Regions from separate parts of the Streptomyces sp. NBC_00669 genome, predicted to be linked through region 2. Evidence: riboswitches for the same ligand, from Rfam matches in the RefSeq annotation. Region 2 holds a riboswitch; each other region holds the start of a gene.
What was found. Region 2 has a riboswitch for cyclic di-AMP ahead of OG896_RS38755 (C40 family peptidase). Riboswitches for the same ligand answer to the same signal wherever they lie in the genome.
Positions count from the first base shown of each region.

Region 1: another riboswitch for cyclic di-AMP. It lies ahead of OG896_RS34770 (LysM peptidoglycan-binding domain-containing M23 family metallopeptidase); the one in region 2 lies ahead of OG896_RS38755 (C40 family peptidase).
Region 3: another riboswitch for cyclic di-AMP. It lies ahead of OG896_RS22080 (M23 family metallopeptidase); the one in region 2 lies ahead of OG896_RS38755 (C40 family peptidase).

Region 1 is NZ_CP109018.1:8,223,943-8,231,215, forward strand. It holds gene OG896_RS34750 (hypothetical protein) at 72-1,712, opposite strand; gene OG896_RS34755 (hypothetical protein) at 1,959-2,153, opposite strand; gene OG896_RS34760 (uridine kinase) at 2,470-3,096, shown strand; gene OG896_RS34765 (GNAT family N-acetyltransferase) at 3,302-4,318, shown strand; cyclic di-AMP (ydaO/yuaA leader) riboswitch at 4,745-4,865, shown strand; gene OG896_RS34770 (LysM peptidoglycan-binding domain-containing M23 family metallopeptidase) at 4,871-5,677, shown strand; gene OG896_RS34775 (helix-turn-helix transcriptional regulator) at 5,774-7,273, opposite strand, start outside.
Region 2 is NZ_CP109018.1:9,240,037-9,247,309, reverse strand. It holds gene OG896_RS38760 (hypothetical protein) at 1-158, shown strand, start outside; cyclic di-AMP (ydaO/yuaA leader) riboswitch at 717-848, shown strand; gene OG896_RS38755 (C40 family peptidase) at 852-1,349, shown strand; gene OG896_RS38750 (hypothetical protein) at 1,547-1,729, opposite strand; gene OG896_RS38745 (permease) at 1,773-2,945, opposite strand; gene OG896_RS38740 (hypothetical protein) at 3,054-3,986, opposite strand; gene OG896_RS38735 (hypothetical protein) at 4,085-4,531, opposite strand; gene OG896_RS38730 (ADP-ribosyltransferase) at 4,649-5,317, opposite strand; gene OG896_RS38725 (GNAT family N-acetyltransferase) at 5,557-6,306, shown strand; gene OG896_RS38720 (ATP-binding protein) at 6,336-6,764, opposite strand; gene OG896_RS38715 (helix-turn-helix domain-containing protein) at 7,030-7,273, shown strand, end outside.
Region 3 is NZ_CP109018.1:5,255,850-5,263,122, reverse strand. It holds gene OG896_RS22090 (helix-turn-helix transcriptional regulator) at 1-376, shown strand, start outside; gene OG896_RS22085 (MBL fold metallo-hydrolase) at 480-1,472, shown strand; gene OG896_RS22080 (M23 family metallopeptidase) at 1,664-2,782, opposite strand; cyclic di-AMP (ydaO/yuaA leader) riboswitch at 2,795-2,932, opposite strand; gene OG896_RS22075 (N-acetylmuramoyl-L-alanine amidase) at 3,327-3,953, shown strand; gene OG896_RS22070 ((Fe-S)-binding protein) at 3,961-5,574, opposite strand; gene OG896_RS22065 (FAD-binding oxidoreductase) at 5,786-7,090, opposite strand; gene OG896_RS22060 (FAD-linked oxidase C-terminal domain-containing protein) at 7,092-7,273, opposite strand, start outside.

The DNA.
Region 1 (7,273 bases), 1.0 Mb from region 2:
GAACTGCGCGGCCAACCACGACGCACCGTCAGACAAAGGCGAGGCGGCCACCCCGCAGGGGCCCGCAGGGGCTAGCCGAGCTCCAGGTCGGCGACCGTGCGGACAACCGCTTCCTTGCGGAGGGTGACCGTTTCGGGCGTGGAGTTCCGCTCGGGTTCGGGTGGGGTCGGGGTGGAGAGGGGGGCGCCGTCGGAGGGGAGGAGGGCGAGGACCGCGGAACGGTGTGCGGCGGGGGCCTCCTCGTCGAAGGGGTCGGGCGTGGCGGGCACCTGGAGCCGGAGCACGGGGCCGGTGCCGAGTCGGGCGTAGCCGCGCCCGGGGGGCACGTCACCCGCGGGGGTGGTGCGTTGCGGCGCCCCGAGGACGGCCTGCACGTGCTCGGGTGCGAGCGGCCCGAGCACCACCCTGGCCCGGGTCTGCGAGATCACCACGGGCGCCAGCGCCTCGGTCGCGTCGAGCTGATCGGCCACCGCGACCGCGACGTTCGCGGTGCGCCCGTGCCGCAGCGGGACGTCCAGCAGCGCCTGCGGGTCGGGCCGCCCCTCGGCGAGCGCGAGTTGGGTGAGCGCGGTCGGCCGGTCGACGACGATCCACAGCGGCCGCCGTACGTCCTCGGCGACCGGATTCCCCGCCTGCCGGGCCCGGTTCACCGCGATCAGCCGCCGCTCGGTCTCGTGCGCGGCCCACTCCAGCGTCGCCGACGCCCCGAGCAGTCCGTCCTCGACGGCGAGCACGCCCGGCCGCCCGGCCAGGCACGCGTACTCCCCGGTGCCGCTGCCGTCCACCACCACCACGTCGCCGTGCACCAGCGCCTGGAGCGCGATCGACCGCAGCAGGCTGGTCGTACCGGTGCCGGGCTGGCCGAGCGCCAGCAGGTGCGGCTCGGTGGAGCGGGCGCCGGTGCGCCACACCACCGGCGGCGCGTCCCGGGTGGTCGGCTGGTCGCCGTCGCCCTCCTCGCCGGCCGGCACCGCGACCGGCACGGTCCGCTGCACCGTGTCGGTGTCGGTGAAGCCGAGCACCGTCTCACCCGGGGAAGTGACGAACCGCTGCGCGACGATGTCGGTCGGCAGCGGCGGCAGGGTGGTGAGGGTGAGGTGGTTCTCCTCCTCGTTCCAGTCGAAGCGGTACTCGCGGCCGCGCCCGGCCTTGGCGTGCAGCAGTTGCTCCACCCGGGCGCGGGAGTCCGCCTCGCCGTCGGTGAAGTACGCCGGATAGCGCAGGTGCAGCCGCATCAGCCGGCCGTCCTGGAACTCGTACGAGCTGAACGCCCGGTCCCAGCCGCCGTCGTGCGCGTACAGCGGCGCCGGGTCGCCCGCGTCGGACAGGTACGGCACCAGCGCCTCGTAGAGCGACTGGAGGCGTACGCCCTCGGCCTCGGTCGGCCCGGCCGGCGCGGTGGCGGCGCGGTCCCGGCCCATCCACGCGGCCGAGGCGACCAGCGCGGCGACACCGAGGATCGGCCCGTACGGCATCATCGCCACGATCACGACCGCCGCGACGGCCAGCAGCAGCGCCGGTCCGCGCCGGTCCTTCGGGGTGCGGCCCCACCACCCGCCGGCCCAGGACGCCTGCCTGCGCATGCCTCGGGCGATGGTGATGACGGGGTGCAGCACGTCGCCGGCGCCGTCGGCCGCGGTGCGCGCCAGATCACGGCCGCGGACGAGCGCCGGTCGGGTGCTGAGGATGCTGGGAAGGGGACGCCTGGCCACGGGTTGCTCCATGGGTGGTTCGGGTGGGGGACGGCGCATGGGGGACGCCGCTGCGCGGGGGGACACGCGCGGAGAGCTGCGGGGAACGCGGCTGGGGGGAAGCACGGGGAGATCAGGTGCGAGGTGCGAGGTGCGCGGGTGCGCTCGGGAACGAGGGCTGGGGAGCGGAACGGCGACGGGCCCGGGAGCGGATCGACCGCTGCCGGGCCCGAGGGGGAGGGGCAGGAGTGGCCGTCGGGGACGGCGCTAGATCTTGAGCCCGCCGATCAGGCTGGCCAGGCTCGCCCCACCCGCGGTGATGCTGGGGGCGATGGCGGTGCCCGCGAGGTAGAACCCGAAGAGGGCGCAGACCACTCCGTGGGACACCTTCAGGCCGTCCTTGCGGAAGAACAGGAAGCAGATGACGCCGAGAAGCACGACGCCGGAGATGGACAGGATCATGGGGCTCTTCTCCTGAGGTGATGGGGACGGTCACCGTGAGTTCTTCCAGGCTCACAAAAAGTAATAGATCGCGCTCGGTGGCAAATGGGTGATTTGTAGCTGATTTCCACCACCGGAGTGAGGAGGGGTACGAGGTGCGTCGGGCCCTGGCCGGAACGCCGCCCGGATGTGCCCGCTCCCTCCGGCCCTCCCCGCTTCCCGGCCGTCCCGGCGCCCGTGCCGGGGCCGCCCGGTACGGATGCCGTGTCACCTCGTCCGATCGGGTGACGGCGAGCCGCCGGGGTGACGCCCGAGGCGGCTCCGGCAGGATGGCCGGGTGCAGCCGATCCCCATCACCTGGCCCAGACTCGCCGACGCCCTCGCCGAGCGGATCGCCGACGGCCGCCCGCCCGGCCCGTGGTGGCGGGTCGCGGTGGACGGCGCCCCCGCCGCCCGCCCCGCGGACCTCGCCGATGCCGTCGCCGCCGCGCTGCCCGCGCTCGGCCGACCGGTCCTGCGGGTCGGCGCCGAGTCGTTCTGGCGTCCCGCCTCGCTGCGACTGGAGTACGGCCACGAGGACGTCGACGCGTACTACCAGCTCTGGCTCGACACCGGGGCGCTGCGCCGCGAAGTGCTCGACCCGCTCGGCCCTGGCGGCAGCGGCCGCGCCCTGCCCTCGCTGCGCGACCCCGGCACGGACCGCTCCACCCGGGCCGACTACGTCGAACTCCCGCCCGGCGGCGTCCTGTTGCTCGACGGGCCGCTGCTGCTCGGGCAGGGGCTGCCGTTCGACCTCACGGTCCATCTGCGGCTGTCCCCGGCGGCGCTCGCCCGGCGCACCCCGCCGCAGGAGCAGTGGACCCTGCCCGCGTACGAGCGGTACGCCCGCGAGGCGCTGCCCGAGGAGGCCGCGGACGTCCTGGTGCGCGCGGACGACCCGCGGCATCCGGCGTGGACCGGGTGAGGAGGCGACGGCAAGCCCGAGCCGTCGGGTCGGCGGTCGCCGGCGTGCCCTCGGCGCCTCGCCCGGTGGGCGCCGGCGGCGGCCGAACGCCCCTGCCGGGCACGGCGTTTCGCGCGGTTGGCGGCACCCGTCCCGACCTGTCCCCGGCCCCGGCCGGACCCGCCTTGCCCTGGGACGGCGCCCACCACTAGCGTCCACGAGCACCATGACTGTCGCCACCGCGCCGCTGACCACCGAGCACATACCTCTTGCCGTCCAGCGGTACGACCGCTGGTTCGCCCGGGCCCGGCGCCCTCCGTCGCAGCGGTCCTGGCTCGCGGACGGTCCGGTGCGCGGCGAGGAGCTGCTCGGCAAGCTCCACCAGGTGCCCGGCATCGAGGCGGTCCGCGCCCTCGACGGCGAGGGCGGCCTGATCGGTCACCTCGCGGCGATACCGCTCGACCTCGCCCCCGACGACCCCGCCGCCCTGCGCAGCCACCCGCGCTCCGCGCTCGTCCCGCACGGCGGCCACGCGCTCCCCTCCGGCCGCGAGAGCGAGGTGCTGCGCGCGCTGTACGTACGGGTCGCCGATCGGCTCGTCGCCGAGCGGCGGTTGGTGCACTACGTCGACGTGCCGGCCGGCGAGGTCGGCACCACGCCGTGGTCCGACCTCGGCTTCGGCCGGGAGCGGGTGCACGGGCTGATGGCGGTCAAGGCCCGCGGGCGGCAGCCGCGCGGGGTCGAGGGACTGGCCATCCGCCGGGCCGGGCCCGGCGACCTGCCGCAGATCGGCCGGATGGCCGCGGAGTCCGCCCGGCGGCAGCGCGGCACCGCCACCTTCCAGCCGCAGCCGGAAGCCGCGCTCGCGGCGCTGCGCGTGCACTACGCCGGTGCGCTCTCGGACTCCCGCTGCGGTGCGTGGATCGCCTCCCGGCGCGGCGAGGAGATCGGCATGGTGCTGCTGGTGCCCGCGCAGCCGGACCCGGTCGTCCCGGCGGCCTGCGTCGAACTCGTCGAGGCGTACGTCGAGCCCGCCTTCCGTGGGGAGGGGATCAGCCGGGTGCTCCTCGCGACCGCGCTCGCCTGGGCGTACGACGCCGGGTATCGCTACATGTCGGCGCAGTGGCCGTCCGCGTCGCCGCACGCCGCCGGGCACTTCCCCGCGATCGGCTTCCGCCCGGTCGCCTACCGGCTCTCCCGCACCCTCGACCATCGCCTCATCGGCGCCCCCGGCACGTTCTGAGGTTCCCCCCGGGGTGCCCCTGCGGAGGTGCGGCTCCTCCCGCGAAGGGAGCGCACCCAAGAACCGTACGAATCAGGGCAATTCGGAAACGTGTGAGCGGGATCACCGGATGAGTACGGTCCGCGGTCGGCCGTGATACGCCGAGTCAGCGCGACCGGCGCACCGTGATGGACGGTGGCGGGTGGCACACCTGAAGTAAGGGCGGCATAACGGACATCCGGGAGCGCGGGCACATACGGTGACGGGGGCGCCCGGGGGTGGGGAAGGGCCGTTTGCCCGGGTGGAGCGGCGTCCCCTACGTTCCGTCTCGTGCGGGGCAACCCGCTTCCCCTCCGCCGGGCGGACCGCCGAGTCCTGCCACCGCCCGCTACGCGGATCACCCGAACACCGACATGGCAGGAGCGGGGGAACCAGGTAAGCCGCCGCCCGAGTCGACCGCCGCACCGCCGGCGGGCGCACCCGGGCGGCTCGGGGTGAAGCCGCATCCGCGGCCGGGCATCTCCTGCCCGAACCCGACAGCTCACCTCGCAGGCGTAGGAGAGGACATCCCCCATGCCCGCACACAGCCGGCACCGCAAGCCCAAGGTCCGCAACGGCCGCCGTCTCACCCGCCTCTACGTGGCCGCCGGCGCCGGCGGCGCCGCACTCGTGCTGCCGCTGGTCGCCGCGACCGGCGCGGGCGCGGCCACCCCGGCGAAGAGCGCGACCGCCGCCTCGGCCACGTACAAGGTCGTCACGGGCGACACCCTGATCAAGATCGCCACCGCGCAGCACGTCACCGGCGGCTGGCAGCAGCTCTACCAGGACAACAAGGCCGTCATCGGGTCGAACCCCGGCCTGATCCGCCCCGGCACCGTACTGACCCTCGACGCCGCGAAGGCCGCGCCGCAGGCGAAGACCGCGGCGAAGACCGCCACCGCGTCCACCGCCGCCGCCACGACCACCGCCGGCACCGGCTGGATGAAGCCGGTCGGCGACGCCGCCATCGGCACCGGCTACAAGGCGTCGGGCTCGCTGTGGTCCAGCGGCTCGCACACCGGCGTCGACTTCCTCGTCGGCTCCGGCACCCCGGTGCACGTCGTCGCCGCGGGCACCGTCGTGTCGGCCGGCTGGGACGGCGCGTACGGCAACGACGTGATCGTCCGCCACGCCGACGGCAAGTACACCCTGTACGGCCACCTGTCGCAGGCGCTGGTCTCGGCCGGCCAGACCGTCACCGAGGGCCAGCAGATCGGCATCTCGGGCGCGACCGGCAACGTCACCGGGCCGCACCTGCACTTCGAGGTGCGCACCACGCCGAGCTACGGCTCGGACATCGACCCGGTCGCCTACCTGAGCAGCCACGGCGTCGTCATCTGACACCGGCACCGCGGTCGCACGGCCGCGATCGGCGGGCCCGCCCGGTTCTGGCAACCGGGCGGGCCCGTCCGCGCGTTCGGGCCGGGCGGGCCGAACTCAGGCCAGCAGCCCGGACAGTTCGCCGCGCGAGGCGACGCCCAGCTTCGGGTACGCCTTGTACAGGTGGTAGCCGACCGTGCGCGGGCTGAGGAACAGCCGTGCGGCGATGTCCTTGTTCGACAGGCCGTGCGCGGCCAGCCGGACGATCTGCCCCTCCTGCGGGGTGAGCCCCGCCTGCTCGGCGAGCGAACGCGTCTCCTGATGAACCGTCACCAGCGCGCCGGAGGCGCCGAGTTCACCGCGGGCCCGCTCCGCCCACGGGCGGGCGCCGAGCCGTTCGAAGACCTCCAGCGCGGACCGCAGCCGCCCGGCCGCCTCGCTTCTGCGCCGGGCCCGCCGCAGCCACTCCCCATACAGCAGCTCGGTGCGGGCCGCCTCCAGCGCGCGCCGGTGCGGGTCGTGCGCGGCCAGCGCCGCCGTGAAGTACGCCTCCGCCTGCTCGTCGGGGGCCAGCAGCGCCCGGCAGCGGGCCACCATGGCCTCCGCCCAGTCCTGCCCCGTGCGTTGCGCCCACCGCTCGAACCGGGCGAACGGCTCGGCCGCGCGCCCGGGTTCACCGAGGCGGACCGCCGCCTCCACCAGGTCCGGCACGCTGCGGGTGGTGCAGATGTGGTGCCGCAGCAGCGGCTCGGTGAGCAACTCCAGCCGCTCCAGGGCCGATCCGGCCCGGCCCAGGCCGAGGTCGAGCAGGCCCTGCGACCAGTACGCCCACCCGGCACCCGGCGCGGTCGGCGCGCCCGGTGCGGCCGCCAGCGCCTCGGCGACGTGGGCGCGGCACTCCTCCTCGTCGCCCCGCAACGCGGCCACCTGCGCCAGCGCACCGCTCAACTGGCTGACCCACTGCGCCTGCTGGGTGTCCCGGGCGATCCGCAGCCCCTCGGCCGCGGTGGCGTACGCCTCGGCGATCCGCGACTCGAACACCTCCACCTCGGCCCGGAAGAACAGCACCGTGGCCAGCCGCCCCACCCCGCCGCTGTCCCGGCTCTCGGTCGCCAGCTGGGCGGCGAGTTCGTACGTCTGATCGTCCTGCCCGCGCAGCATGCCGGCCGCGCAGAGCATCACCAGCTCGCGGGGGTCGGCGTCGCCGCCATTGGCGGCCCGCACCGCGGCCGCGGCCGGCAGCAGCTCCTCCGGCGTCGGCGGGGCGGAGGCGGAGGCAGGGCCCGGTACCCCCAGCGCGCCGGCGAAGAAGTCCGCGACCGGGCGGATCGCCGCGTCCCGGGGCAACTCCAGTGCCGCCAGCCGCCGTACGGTCTCCTCGACCTCGGCGGCGCCCAGGTACCACGCGGTGTGCACCGCCTGCACCAGCATCCGCCCGGCCCGTTCCGGGTCCACCGCGGCCACCGCGTCGGCGCCCACCAGCAGCATCCGGTGCGCGCCGGGGAAGGCGCCCTGCCAGAAGTCGGCGAGCGCCCGTACGTACAGCGTCCTGGCGCGTATCACCGCCTCCGCCGCGGAGCCGGGGGAGAGGACCGGAGCCGCCACGCGGGCGGCCTG
Region 2 (7,273 bases):
CGCTCACGGTGATGCACCTGCGCGGCGAGACGGACCTGCACCACGCCACCCTCGGCCGCGCCCTGCGGGTACTGGACGGGGAGCGGCGGGCCGCGCGGGTCGCGGTGGCGCCCGAGCCGGCGGCGGACCCGGGGGGCAGCGGCGACCCGTCGGCGTAGACCGCGGCAGCGCGCCGTCAGCGGCGCGTGGTCGGCATGGCACCGTCGGCGGCGGGTGGTCGGGCCGCACCGTCGGCGACGCGTGGTCGGGCCGCACCCTCGGCGGCGCCACGGAGGAGGCGGCACCGCGGAGGCGCGGTCGCGCGCACCCGGCCGAACCCGCCCGCCGTCACCGCGTGTCACCGTTTTCCGCGACACGACCGCCGGTCTCATCAGCCCATTGGCGTATCGGAAGTTCTCGTGGCAAACGGGTGCGCGATTGCGCGTGTCGGCTGGACTGCGACTTCGCCGGTACCGGTCGGCGCAGTTCAGGGGGTACGGCGGGGGTACGCGAGCGGCTCGCGGGGGCGGCGGTTCACCCGGCTGGATGCAATGTGATGAAGGTCACATCGCGCGTTTCTGTCCCGGCGCCGCCCCGTCGTGTGCGTAACCATCCGTGGTGACGACAAGCCCCCGCCGCCGTGGCGGGGCGGTCCGTGCGGATGCCCAGTCCTGCCGACGCGCGGATGCCAGGTCGACACGAGTGCAACGGCAGGAGCGGAGGACCCAGCACGACGGGTCGCTCCGGCGCCCACCGGTCTCCGGCGGGCGCCGGAGCACCCTTGGGGTGAAGCCGCTTGCATGCGGCCGGGCATCTTCGCCAGCCCGAACCCGACAGGTCATCCTTCGCAGGCTGATGACGAAGGGTCGCGCATGTGCACGCCCAACCGCATCTGCTTTCGGCCGGCCACTTCCCGGCTCTCGCGGCTCGGAGCCGCCTCTCTGCTCACCGCAGCGGCCGTCGCCGTCCCGATCCTGCTGCCGGGCAACGCCCAGCGGGCCGACGCCGCCACCATGGCCGCCAGGGCGCTGAGCATCGCCGCGTCGAAGAAGGGCTCGCCCTACCAGTGGGGGGCCACCGGGCCGTACCGCTTCGACTGCTCGGGGCTGACGCTGTACTCGTTCAAGCAGGCGGGCGAGCAACTGCCGCGCACCGCCGCCGCCCAGTACAACCGCACCACGCACATCTCGGCGGGTTCCCGCCGGGCGGGCGACCTGGTCTTCTTCCACAGCGGCTCGTCCGGCGCATCGGTCTACCACGTGGGGATCTACGCGGGCGACGGCAACATCTGGCACGCGCCGAAGACCGGCAGCACGGTCCGGCTCGAACACATCTGGACCAGCGGCGTCTGGTACGGACGGGTGAACTGACGCCGCCCGGCGGCCGGGCACTCGACCGCACGCGCACCGCGCCCCCGACGGTCGACGCGGGCCGGGCCCCGGGCCCCCTCCACGGCGGCGCGAGGCTCCGTCCGAGCCCAGGTCCGCGCTCAGGTCCGCGCCCGGCCCCGAACCACGCGCCCGCCCCTGCCCGCCGCGCCCCTACGGCTCCACCCGCTGACGCCTCGTCACATCGCCGTGGCCCGGCCCCACCCGCGGGACACCCGCCAGGCCGCCGTCGCTCCCCCGGCCACGGCCACGGCGAGGAGGGCCGCAATGCCGGTGAGGGTACGGCCGGTGTCGCCGACGGCGGCGTGCCGCGGGCAGTCGGCCCCCCAGTAGCCCGGCGAGGCGGGGCCGGACGCGCGCACCCACCCGGGCAGGGTGCCCGGACCGCTCTGAGCGCCTTCCCCGTCACCCGTGCCCGGCGTGATCCGCGTGCTCGGCGTCATCGGCGTCGGGGGCGCCGCCCATCATGCGGAGCATCCCGGCGCCGCCGGTCCGGAAGAAGCGCACCAGGAGGGCGGCGGCCAGGACGAGGAAGGCGATGTTGAGGAAGGAGGTGTAGTTCCATCTGACGCCCTGCGTGGGGATCTTCGCGTCGGCCTGGTCGGGGATCAGGCCGAGGCCGCCGAAGAGGAGTTCGACGACGTATCCCGCGACGGCCATGGCGAGGTAGAAGGTGCCGAGGATGAACAGGGCCATGCGTGCGCCGTAGTACTTCCGGTAGATGTTCAGGATCGGCAGGATCAGCAGGTCGGCGAAGATGAACGCGACCACCCCGCCGAAGCTGATGCCGCCCTTCCACAGCACCACCGCCAACGGCACGTTGCCGATGGAGCAGACGAACGACGCGACCGCGACGAGCGGCCCGATCAGCGGCCCCCACAGCTTGGACGCCAGCGGGTGGCCGGAGAAGAAGAAGGCCCGCCAGAAGGAGTCCGGCACCCAGGCCGCGATCGCGCCGGCGATGAGCAGCCCCACGACCAGGTCGCGCAGGATCGCCGCCCATTCCATGACGAACACGTGGGCGGTGGCGGTGACCCCCTCGCGGGACAGCAGCCGGCGGGCGAACGAGCCCTCCGTCCGTACGGACATGTCCATCGCGGCGTGGCCCTCCATCGACCCGGCCACGCCGCGCTCGGCCTGCTCGCGGGCCTGGCGCAGCAGCCGGTCGCGCAGGAACAGCCGGAACAGCACGGCGAGCAGGATGATCATGACGGGGCCGCCGATGAACTCGGCCAGCGTGAACTGCCAGCCCATCAGCAGCGCGAGGATCACGCCGAGTTCGACGACGAGGTTGGTGGAGGCGATCTCGAAGGCCATCGCGGCGGTGAAGTCGGCGCCCTTGCGGAACAGCGAGCGCGCCAGCGCCACCGCCGCGTAGGAGCAGGACGAGGAGGCGACTCCCAGGCCGGTGGCGACGGCGAGGGTGCGGGGGCGGTCGTCGCCGAGCAGCGCGACCACCGTGGACTTGCGGATGATCGCCTGGACGACGGCGGACAGGGCGAAGCCCAGGATCAGTGCCCAGGTGATCTCCCACGTCATGGAGCCCGTGATGGACAGCGCGTGCAGTACGGCGTGCATGGACGAAACCTTCCCTGCCGGGTGCTCCTTGGAGGGCGGGCCGGTGCGAGGTCGCGGGGCGGCCCGGAGGCGCGGGTGGGGGCCGCCACCCGGGCGGCCCCCACCGGTTCAGCCGACGTCGAGCGTCAGTGCGGCGGTGTGCAGGGTGCCGGCGGTCCGGAACTGCAGGAAGAGCCGCCAGTCGCCGGCCGAGGGAAGTTCCGCGTGGAAGGACAGCTGCGGCCCGCCGTGGTCACCGTCCACCCGCGCGGTCGGGTGCAGGTGCGCGAACGCGCCGTCGCCCTGGTGGAAGGCGGTCAGGTGGGCGTACGAGTCCAGATACGGCTGTAGGTCGGTGACGGGCTTGCCCGCCTTGGTGATCGTGACGGTGAGCGGGTGCTCCATCCCGGCCATCAACCCGCCCGCGACGGCGACGGTGTAGCCGTCCACCCGTACCGACGGCGCGGGCGCGGGCAGCGCCGCCATGGTGGCCGGCCCCGGCACGGCGACAGTGCGGGACAGGACGAACGCCGTGCCCTTGCCCGGGCCGCTGCCGGGCGTGAAGGACGCGAACATCCGCCAGGCGCCGGGCTTCAACTCGGCCAGGTCCGCGGTCCACGTCCCGTCGGCCGCCATGACCGGATGGAGGTGCTGGAAGCCCGTCAGGTCCGAGCGGACGGCGTAGAAGTGCAGGCGCTTGGTCTGGTCGACCGCGAAGTCGGTGACCGGCCTGCCGTCCGGCCCGGTGACCGTGAACCGGTAGGCGCCCGGCCGGCCCGCCGGGAGCGTCCTGGTCGCGCTGGTCAGCTGGTAGCCGTCCATGGCGGCGGACAGGCCGTCGCCGCCGGCCATGTGGTCCATGCCGGGCATGGTCGGGCCGTCGTGGGCGGAACCGACGGACGAGGGCGTCGCGGCAGCCGTGGACGGGGCCGTCGATCCGGCCGGGGCCGAGGCGGCGTCGCCGGAGGAGCCGCACCCGGCGAGCGCCAGCGCGAGTACGGCGGCCGCGCCGGCCGCGAAGAGGGCGCGGTGGTGTGCGAAGGTACGGAGGAAGGAGGACATCGGGAGGTTCTTTCCGGAGGGGCGCGCCACGACGGGCGCGCGGAGCGAGCAGGACGCGTCGCCGGAACCGGCACAACCGCCGTTCCGGCACGGCCTGCTCAGGTCCGCGCGACGCCCACCCGAAGCAGCAGGTCGCGCCCGCCCGTCGGCGGCCCGCGCCACCACCTGCGGCCGACCGGTGCGGCGCGGCCGACCAACACCGGTACGGCGGCCACCGTGACGACGGCCGCGGACGCGTTCACCGGCAGCGGGCCGCGCGCGCGGGCCGGGGTGGACACGCACTTCTCCCCGTGTGCCGCGACCGGCGCCGCCGCCCGCGCGCCGTGGTCGACGGCACCGCCGGAGCGCGGCGCCGTCGCGGGTCCGCGAACCGCCATCGGCCCGCCACCATCCGCGTGCATGGCGGCGAGCGACGTCACGTCACCGTGGCACCCTTCGGCCGCGGTTGACGGGGCGCCGTGCATGAGGAACAGGCCGGCCAGAACGGCGCAGGCCAGCAGGAGCCGGGCGATACCCCGCCGACCGGCCACCCCCACGCCTGCCATCACCCGTTCCCTTCCCGCTCGACGTCCTGCGCCACGCAGCCGCCGGACCAACCGGCCGCCACGCCGCGGCCACCCCGACCGTATACCCACACGGGGTATACGGCGCGGGCGCCCCGGTCAGTTCGCCGGGAGGAGCTCCGGGCCCTGGGGCTCGGGGGCCGGGACGAGACGCCAGGGGGTGTAGAAGGGGTTGCGCACGCAGCCGGAGAGGACCTCGCTCTTGGTCGCCTTGTCCACCGGGCAGGCACCGACGACGAAGCGGCGGTCGATGCCGCCGGCGAAGGCCACTTCGTGCTGGCCGGCCCACTTGTGGGTGTCACCGATCGTGGCGTTGACGTCGATCCCGCCGGGTGCGTCGATGTAGTAGTTGTACGCGGACTTCCACTGCTTGTAGAGGTCGTGGTCGTAGCTGGTGCTGACGTACGGCGACGGCTGGTTGACCTCGACGTAGGCGGCCAGGTCGTACTGCCCGTCCTGCGGGGCCTTCGGCTGGAAGCCGTCGTGGAAGACCACGGCCGGCGCCCGCCCGTCCGCGCGGTACAGCTCGCCGCAGGTGCGGCGGTAGCTCGGCGGGTCGGGGACGATGCGGTGGACGTCGACGCTGCGGTCGGCGGCGGCGAAGAGCGGGTCGTGGACGACGGGGCAGAAGTCCGCGGCGGCCGCGGGCGCTTCGGGAGCCCGGGTCGGAGCCGCCGTCGCCGCACCGGAGGACGTCTGGGTGGCGAGAACGGCGGTGAGGGTCAGCGCGCCGGCCGCGGCGAGCGACCGGACTCGGTTCATGATCATGGACGTAGCGTGCCGGTCACGGAAGCCGGGACCGCTGAACGTCACCCGATCGTAGGCGCGTCCGCACGTCGGTGAACCCGTACCGGTGCTGTTTCAGAACGGAGTTGACGTGAAGTCAGCGCGGCATTGACGCGCCGGAGTCTCGCCGCGCGGGAGCGGTCCCCCGCTGGGGACCTGCCGGGGACCTGCCAGGGACCTGCCAGGGACCGGTCCCCCCCGCCGGGGGCGAGAATGCGGGGATGGCCCGCCCCACCGAACTCGCCCGCCTGCTCGCCGATGTCGCGCGCGGCGCCTTCCCGCCGCCCGACGGCACCGTCGCGTTCGTGCCGCAGCCGTCGCTCCGGGATGCCGGGGTGATCGCGTTCACCGCGCACAGCGTGGTGTTCGCGGACGTGGACGCCGGGCCGGACGACCGGGAGGACACCGGGGTTGCCCTGCGGGAGCTGCTGCCGGCCGGTGACCTGTCCGCGCCGCTCAACCCGCCGTTCCTGAGCGCGCTCACGGCCCGCACCGGCCGCCAGGTCAACAACATCGACGTCCTCGCCGTGGCGGGTCCGCTGCCGGGGCCGCCGCCCGGCCCCGCGCTCGTGGAGACCAACGACCGCTCGCACCCCCGGATCGTGCGCGCGCTGCGGCACCGTGACGGCGTGCGCGCCTGGACCGTCCCCGGCGCGACGCTGCTGCTGGGCCGCGGTGTGGCCGGCCGCTGGGAGGCGGCCGTGGAGGTCGAACCCCGGGCCCGCGGCAGGGGTCTCGGGCGGTCGCTGGCCGTGGCCGCGCGCCATCTGGTGCCGGACGGCGCCCCGGTGTGGGCGCAGATCGCCCCGGGCAACGCGGCGAGCCTGCGCGCCTTCCTGGCCGCGGGTTTCACCCCGGTCGGCGCCGAGGCCCTGCTGCTGCCGGCCCCGGACCCGCTGCCGCCGGACCCGTACCCGTACCCGTACCCGTACCCGCAGGCCCCGCCGGCCGCGGACCGGAACGGCGCGTGAGGCGCGCGCCGACGGCCCGGGGCGGCTGGTCAGAGCACGGGGATCGCCCAGGGGATCATGATCCAGACCGTCTTGCCGCCGTCACAGGTCGGGATGATCCGCAACGTGCCGCCGGACTCGGCGACGAGGTGGCGGACGATCGCCATGCCGCGCCCGTTGTCCTGCTGGACGGCGCCGGGCAGGCGCTGCGGCCAGCGCGGGTGCGAATCGGTGACGCCGATGTGCAAGTGCTCGCTGTGCTCCAAACGGATGTCCACGGTGAAGTTGGGTGACAGGCCGGAGGTGTGCAGCACCGCGTTGGTGGCGAGTTCGGAGACGACCAGACGTACGGAGTCCAGGGTCGGCGCGTCGGGCGGCAGCCCCCACTCGGCGAGCCGTGCGCACACGTAGGCCCGCGCCGCGGACACCGCTACGGGGTCACTCGGCAGGGTGACGGATGCTTCCTGAAGGTCAGCCATGGTGACGCTGTTCCCTTTCTCGCCGGGTCCGGACGCCGGCGCGCACGGAGGAGTCCGTACGTGCCGGGTCCGGATGCGGCTGATTCGCGCCAGAGTGTCATCCATCGTGCCGCCATTAGGACCGGAGAGCGCGCTATGCATATATCTGTCGCTCAAAACGGTGAACTCTGCTACGTGAGAACGCATTTGGTCGGCACACTGTCGTATCGCAGTGTTCGCGACGGACGACGACTGCACCACTTCAGCCCAGGAGGCGCGAAACATCATGGAACGAGTCCCGGCCGTACGCCGGCGCCGGCTCGGCGAGGAGCTGCGCCGGCTGCGCGATCTGGCCGGACTGACCAGCGGGGAAGCGGCCCGGCTGGCCGGCTGGCACCAGTCGAAGGTCAGCCGGATCGAGACCGGCCGCAGCAGCGTGCGCCCCGAGGACGTGGAGGTGCTGCTGAGCGTGTACGCGGTACGCGACGGCGACCTGCGCGACCTGCTGGCGACGCTCGCCGGCCGCGGCT
Region 3 (7,273 bases), 4.0 Mb from region 2:
AGCGGCGGCCACCGCCCGCCCCAACGACAAGACGCTCCAACGGCTGATCGCCGACATCCGGCGCGACCCGGTGGTGGGACCGTGCTACGACGCCCCGACCACGGAGTACCTCCAGCCGCGTGCGGAGGGGGCGCGGCCGCTGCTGCACCCCGAACTCGGCCCGGGCTGGGCGACGATGTGCGCGGCCGGACCGTTCGGCGTGCCGGGCGGACGGCTGATGTTCGTGCTCTTCGACCGGGGCGAGCGGCCGGGGCCGCAGGAGCCGATGCACGCTCCCGCGACGACGGGTCCGGTGGACCTCGACACGGGTCCTGACTCCGGTCCTGGCCGCTCCGCAGGTCCTGGTTCCGATCCTGGTCCCGCTTACGTAGGTTGAGCCTGGTTCCGTAGGTTGAGCCTGCGCCCGGGCGCGGCTCCGTACCCGGCGACGACCATCCCCGCGATTGCCTTCCGCCACGACATCAGCAGACTGGGACGACATGAGCATCGAACCACCGCGCAGCCTGAGGGCGTTGACGCCCGCGGTCCACGCATGGCTGCCCGACGGCCACGACACCTGGGGCCTGGCCAACTGCATCCTGATCACCGACCAGGACAGCGCGCTCCTGGTCGACACCCCCTACACCACGGACCTGACGCGGCACCTCCTGAACCTCACCGCCGAGGTACTCCCGCCGGGCGTCGCCATCACCACGGTCGTCAACACCCATGGCAACGGCGACCATTCGTACGGCAACGGGGTGTTCACGGCGGCCGGTGCGGAGGTGGTCAGCACCGACGCCAACAGCGAGCACCTGTGCAAGGAGCCGAGTCCGGCCCAACTCGCGCGCCTGGTGGCGGAGAGCGACCCGGACACGCCGCTCGGCGCGTACCTCCACCGGCACTTCAGCCGCTACGGCGACTTCGGGGTGAGCGAGGCCGTGCCGCCGACCCGCACCTTCAACGGCCGGCTCGACCTCGAAGTCGGCGGTGTGGCGGTCGAGTTGATCGAGGTCGGCCCCGCGCACACAGCCGGCGACCTGATCGTCAACCTGCCCGGCGAGGGCGTGGTCTGCTCCGGCGACGTCATCTTCTGCGAGGACCACCCGGTGCACTGGGCCGGGCCGCTCGACGAGATCCACCGGGCGGTCCAGCGGGTGCTGGCGTGCGAACCGCGCATCATCGTGCCCGGGCACGGTCCCGTCATGACGCCCGCGGACGTGGCCGCCAACGCGGAATACCTGCTCCGGGTCCGCGACCGTATCCACGCCTCCCACGCGGCCGGCCATCCGCTCGCCCAGGCCGCCGCCGAGCTGATCGCCGCCGAGACCAACCCCCGCTGGGGGCTCACCGAGCGGCTCGCCATCCTCACCGCGCTCGAGTACCGCGTCCTGGACGCCGACACGTCCCCGGTCGACATGATCTCCCTGGTCGACCTCGCCGCCCGGCACGCGGCACCGGCTCCTCGGACCGCCAAGTCGCCTGCCCTGTGACGGACTTCCCCGCGCCCCGGTCAGGGGCGCGGGGAACGCTCCGGGCCGGGCCGCGCCGGGCCGCGCAGCCAAAACCGACGGCCCCGGCGCCGGGGGGGTGGTCGCCAGGGCCGCCGGGGCGGTGGGGCCGGTCATACGGAAGGAACGCGGGGCCGCCGGGCTCCGCTCGCCCGCTCGACGCGGGCGGCTCGCTAGACGGTGACGTCGTGGGCGCGCAGCCAGGGCAGCGGGTCCACGGGGGCGCCGCCGTCGGGGCGGACCTCCAAGTGGAGGTGCGGCGCGGGCACGTTGCCGGTCGCGCCGACCCGGCCGATCGTGTCGCCGGTGGTGACCCGGCCGTCGGTGACGACCATGGTCGACAGGTGGCAGTACCTCAACTCGGTGCCGTCGTCGAGGGTGAGGACGACCCGGTAGCCGTCGCTGCCGGCCCAGCCCGCGGAGGTGACGGTGCCGCCGTGCACGGCGTGCACGGGGGTGCCGGTCGGCGCGGTGAAGTCCTGCCCGTTGTGCAGGTTGGCCCAGGGGTCGGTCTCGCCGAAACCCGCGCCGAGCGCGGCGCAGGCGACCGGCTTGATGTAGGAGGCGGCCAGCCGGGCGAGGCGCTCGGCCTCGGCGCGGGCCGCCGCGGCGGCTTCCTCGCGGGCCTTCTCCTCGGCCGCGGCCTTCGCCGCGGCGACCTGCTCGCGCACCTTGCGCTCGGCGGCCTCGCGGGCGGCCTGCTCGGCCGCCGCCTTCTCGACCGCCTCGCGCTCGGCGCGGGCGGTGGCCTCGCGCTGGGCGGCGACCTGGCCGAGGATGCGGGCGCACAGCGCCTCGCCGGGGTCGGCGGGGGCGGCCCCGGCCTCGCCGGTCCGGCCGGTCTCGGTGGTGTCGGCGATCTCGGGTTCGGCAACGGGCTGCGGCAGCAGGGTCGTTGCCTCGGCCTGCGCGGGAGCGGGGGCGATCGGCTCGGCCGGAGCGGGGGCCGGCGCGGACGCCGGCGCCGGGGCCGACGAAGGCGCCGGGGCCGGGGGCGCGGTCAGCGCCGTCGGGTCGTACGTCGGCAGGCCGGCGAGCGCGGCGCCACCGGGGCCGGCGTCCGGCAGCGGGTACGGCGCGGGGCGCCCGGCGGGCTCGACGGCCGGCGCGGGGGCCAGGCCCGCCGCTCCGGCACCGGCGAACGCGGCGAACGCGGGAGCCGGGACGCCGGAAGTGCCGTTGGCGGCAAGGGCGTTGGCCCGTTGACGCGGAAGTCGGAAGTCTTCCCGCTCCTGGCCGGCGATGTCGCCGTCAGGCCGGGCGGGGGCGTAGGCAAGCTGGTCGGACGCCACGACGGGCGCTCTCCTTTCCTTCCCTCTCGCCTACCGGGTTAGCTGACGGGTTCGGAGGAAGAAGGTCTCCTACGGGCCTGACTGCTGCCCGATTCACCCCATTTTCACGGGTCCCCGGTTCCCGCGGACGGGATTCGGCAAGCGCGCGGTCCGCCGTCCTGGCGGCGGCGGTGACGACCGCGCTGCGTTATCGAACGTTAATAGAGCCGGAGGCGTTTTCCAAGCCGAATCGGAGAGTTGGGCATGGGAACAAAATGCGCAGGGTATAGGCAGAGTAGGCAAATCGGTCAGGCGATGTGGCCGGGCGGTGATGTGAGCGTGCATCAGTCGTTATCCGAACGGGGACCAGTGTGATTACTTTGCGTGAGTGTGCGAACTCGGCGCGCAGGCGGCTGCGCGGGGCCGTGCGGCAGGTCCGCCAATGGCGTGGACCTCTGCCATTGCGCGAACCGCTTGGCAGGCCAAGGACCCGGGCCCCACGATGGGCGAGCCCGATGTTCTTGTCATGGACCCGACCACCTCGCGACCTCTCAGGGAGCCCGCCATGGAACGCCCCAGCAGCCCCCGACTCCCCCACACCCGACGGTCCTTGCTGCGCGGCGGCCTCGCGCTGGGCGCCGCCGCGGGCGCCGCGTTCGCCGGCGAGCTGTGGACCGGCAGCGGCCGTGCCGCGGCGGCCGCCACCGTCGACTACCCCGGCGCCACCTGGGCTCCGGCCAGCACCGCCAACTACACGGCGTCCAACCGCCCTTCCACCTACGCGATCGACATGGTCGTCATCCACGTCACCCAGGAGACCTTCGCCGACACCATCACCCTCTTCCAGGACCCCGCCCACGCCGCCACGGCGCACTACGTGGTGCGCTCGGCCGACGGCGCCATCGACCAGTGCGTCCGCGAGCATGACGTGGCCTGGCACGCCGGCAACTGGGACTACAACACCCGCAGCATCGGCATCGAGCACGAGGGCTGGGTCGACGACGCGTCCTGGTTCACCGACGCGATGTACCACTCCTCCGCCGCCCTCACCGCCGAGATCTGCGACAAGTACGGCATCCCGAAGGACCGTCAGCACATCATCGGCCATGTCGAGGTGCCGGGCACCGACCACACCGACCCGGGCCCGAACTGGGACTGGGTGCGCTACATCCGCCTGGTCAACGGCGGCTGACCGCCACTCAGCCCTCTGCTTCCGCCTCGGCCTCGGCCTCGGCCTCGGCCTCTGCCTCGGCCCTCGGCCGGGGCCGGCGCGGCGCGGGCAGCGGAGTGCCGGGGCCGTCGAGGGCGTCGGCGAGGAGGCGTTCGGCGGGGATGCCGCGGATCGCCGCGTCCAGCACCTGCACGGTGTGGGCGACCGGCATCCGCTCGCCCATCCCCGCGAGGGTGCCGGCCACCTGCATCCAGCAGCCCGGGTTGGCGGTGACCATCAGCCGGGCGCCGGTGGACAGCACCGCGCGTGCCTTGCGCTCGCCCAGCTCCCGGGCCGGTTCGGGGTGCAGGAGGTTGTACGTCCCCGCGCTGCCGCAGCAGATCTCCGGCTCCGGCAGCTCGCGCAGCTGCACGCCGGGCACCCCGCGCAGCAGCCGGCGCGGCTGGTCGCGGACGGACTGGGCGTGCGCGAGGTGGCAGGCGTCCTGGTAGGCGACGGTGAGCGGCAGCGGGTGGCGCGGGGCGAGCGGGCCGATCTCGTCGAGGAGTTCGGTGATGTCGCGGACCCTGGCCGCCAGCGCCTCGGCCCGCGCCGGCCAGTCGCCGCCCTCGTCGCGCAGCAGGTGGCCGTACTCCTTGAGCTGGGAGCCGCAGCCGGCCGCGTTGACCACCACGGCGTCCACGTCCGCTGCCTCGAAGGTCTCGATGACGTGCCGGGCGAACCGCACCGCCTCCGGGAGCCGCCCGGCGTGTGCGGACAGCGCCCCGCAGCAGCCCTGCCGGCGCGGCGCCACCACCTCGCAGCCCTCGGCGGTCAGCACCCTCACGGTGGCGGCGTTCACGTCGGGGAAGAAGGTGCCCTGGACGCAGCCGGTGAGCAGGCCGACCGTACGTCGGCGGGTGCCGGTCGCCGGCGTCCGCTCGGGCAGCGCGGGCGCCGGTCCCAGTCTCGGTGCCAGCCCCTCCATCGCCCGCAGCACCGATGGGAGTCGGCGCAGCAGCCCGACCCGGGCGAGCAGGCCGCGCAGCCCCGAGGACTGGTAGGCGCGCAGGGGGCCGCGCAGGGCGCGCAGCCGGCGGGGGTAGGGGAAGAGGCCGTAGACCAGTGCGCGGATCAGCCGCTCCCGGCGCGGGCGGGTCGTACGGCGCTCCAGCTGCCCCCGGGTGGCCTCGATCAGCTTGTCGTACTGCACCCCCGACGGGCACGCGGTCATGCACGCCATGCAGCCCAGGCACTGGTCGAGGTGGCGCACGGCGGTCGCGTCGAGCAGGTTGCCCTCCAGGCCGCCCTTGATGAGGTCGATCCGGCCGCGCGGGCTGTCCATCTCCTCGCCCCACAGCACGTAGGTGGGGCAGGTCGGCAGGCAGAAGCCGCAGTGCACGCAGTCGCCGGCGAGTGCGGCGTCCGGCGGGTCGCACCCGTCGAACGCGCCCCCGGGCAGCCCGAATCCGGGCATGCCGAGGCCGACCGTCGCCGCGTCAGCGCTGGCCGCGACGGTGGCTCCGAGCGGTGCCGGGGGGACGGGTGGCGGGGAGGCGGGCGGCGGGGTGGCGGGCCGCGGCGCTTCAGGTTGGGGCGCGTCCGGCTGCGGCGGACCGGGCTGCGCGGGGTCCGGGTTCCCGGGTGGCGGGGTGGCGGTCATCGCGGTCCTCCCGGCAACGGCCCCGCCGCGTTCCACGGCGAGTTCACCGGCTCTGCCGGCACCGGCTCTGCTGACGCCGGCTCTGCTGCGGCGGGCCCCGCCGTCACCCGGTCCGTGACGTCTCGTGCGCCGGGTGGTGGGCAGGGAGAAGTCGGCCGCATCGCGGGCGGTTGGGGGTGATGCGGGAGGGTGGAGCGCGAGGCGGGGATCATCAGAGTCCTCCCAGAAGGCGCCCCGGGGACAGGCGCCGGGCGGGGTCGAAGCAGTCCTTGACGCGGGTCATCAGGGTGAAGGCGTCGCCGGGCGGGCCCCAGTGGTCGAGCGCCGGGCGGAGGGCGGGGTCGGCGGCGAGCACCACGGCCGAGCCGTCGTAGGGGGCGAGGGCGGCGCGCAAGGCGGCGAGGTCGGTTGCGGCGGGCACAGCCGCGTACGCCACGCCCACCGCGGCCGAAGCCGTGCCGGACGCGCCCGGTGGCAGCGCGTCGAGCACGTGCGGGAGGGCGGCGGGCGCGAACGCCAGCCGCAGCACCAGCGGTCCGGCCGGCCGTGTGCCGAACCACGCGGGCGGTGCGTCGCCGACCTCCACGACCAGCCCGCCGGCTTCGCCGGCCAGCAGTTCCGCGCAGCGGGTCGCCTGGTCGTGGACCGAGGCCGGGATGCTCTCGAAGAGGGCCACGAGTTCGCCGGTGATGGCCGACGTGCCGCGCCGCCAGCGCAGTTCGAGGGCGGTCGGGGTGAGGGTGGAGCGGGCGACGAGGGCGGCGAGCCGGCCGGCCCGCGCGCTGCCGTCCACCCGGGCGGTGACCGTCGCGGCGGCCGGCGGCAGCGGGTGCAGCCGCCAGGTGGTGGAGGCGATGACGCCGAGGCCGCCGTGGGCACCGGTGTGGAGCTTGCCGAGGTCGTAGCCGGCGACGTTCTTGACCACTTTTCCGCCGGAGCGGGCGACGGTTCCGTCGGCGAGCACCACGGTGACGCCGATCAGCAGGTCGCGCACGGTGCCGTAGCGCAGCCGGCGCGGCCCGGAGGCGTTGGCGGCCACGACGCCGCCCAGCGTGGCGCCCTCCTCCGGCGGGTCGAGGGCCAGCATCTGCCCGTGCGCGGCGAGTTGGCGTTGCAAGGCGGCCAGCGGTACGCCCGCCTCCGCGACGACCACCAGGTCCCCGGGGGCGTACTCGGTGATCCGGTCCAGCGCGGTGGTGCGCAGCAGCAGGTCGCAGGAGGTGGCGGGCGCGGCCCAGCCAACCTTGGTGCCGGCGCCGACGGGGACGAGGGTGCCGGTGGTGGACCGCAGCAGGTCGGCCAGCTCACCGAGCGAGCCGGGCTGGGCCGAGGCAGGCCGTGCCGCGCCGGGCTGGGTCGAGGCAGGCGCGGCGGAACCCGGGTCCCACGACCCCGGCTCACCCGAACTCCGCTCACCCGAACCCGCCCCGCCCGACCCCGGCTCACCCGAACTCCGCTCGCCCGAACCCGACCCACGCGAAAACTGCTCACCCGCAGCGGAATCGGCCCCGCTCACCTCAGAACACCTCGCCCAGTGCCGCGTCACGGCCCTCGTCCTCGGACGCCGTCCGTACCCCCGGCCGTTCCCCGCACAGCCGCGGGGTGGGGAACTGCTTGCCGGGGTTGGCCAGCCCGGCCGGGTCGAAGGCGCAGCGCAGCCGGTGCATGGTGTCGAGGTCGTCCGCGCTGAACTGCGCGG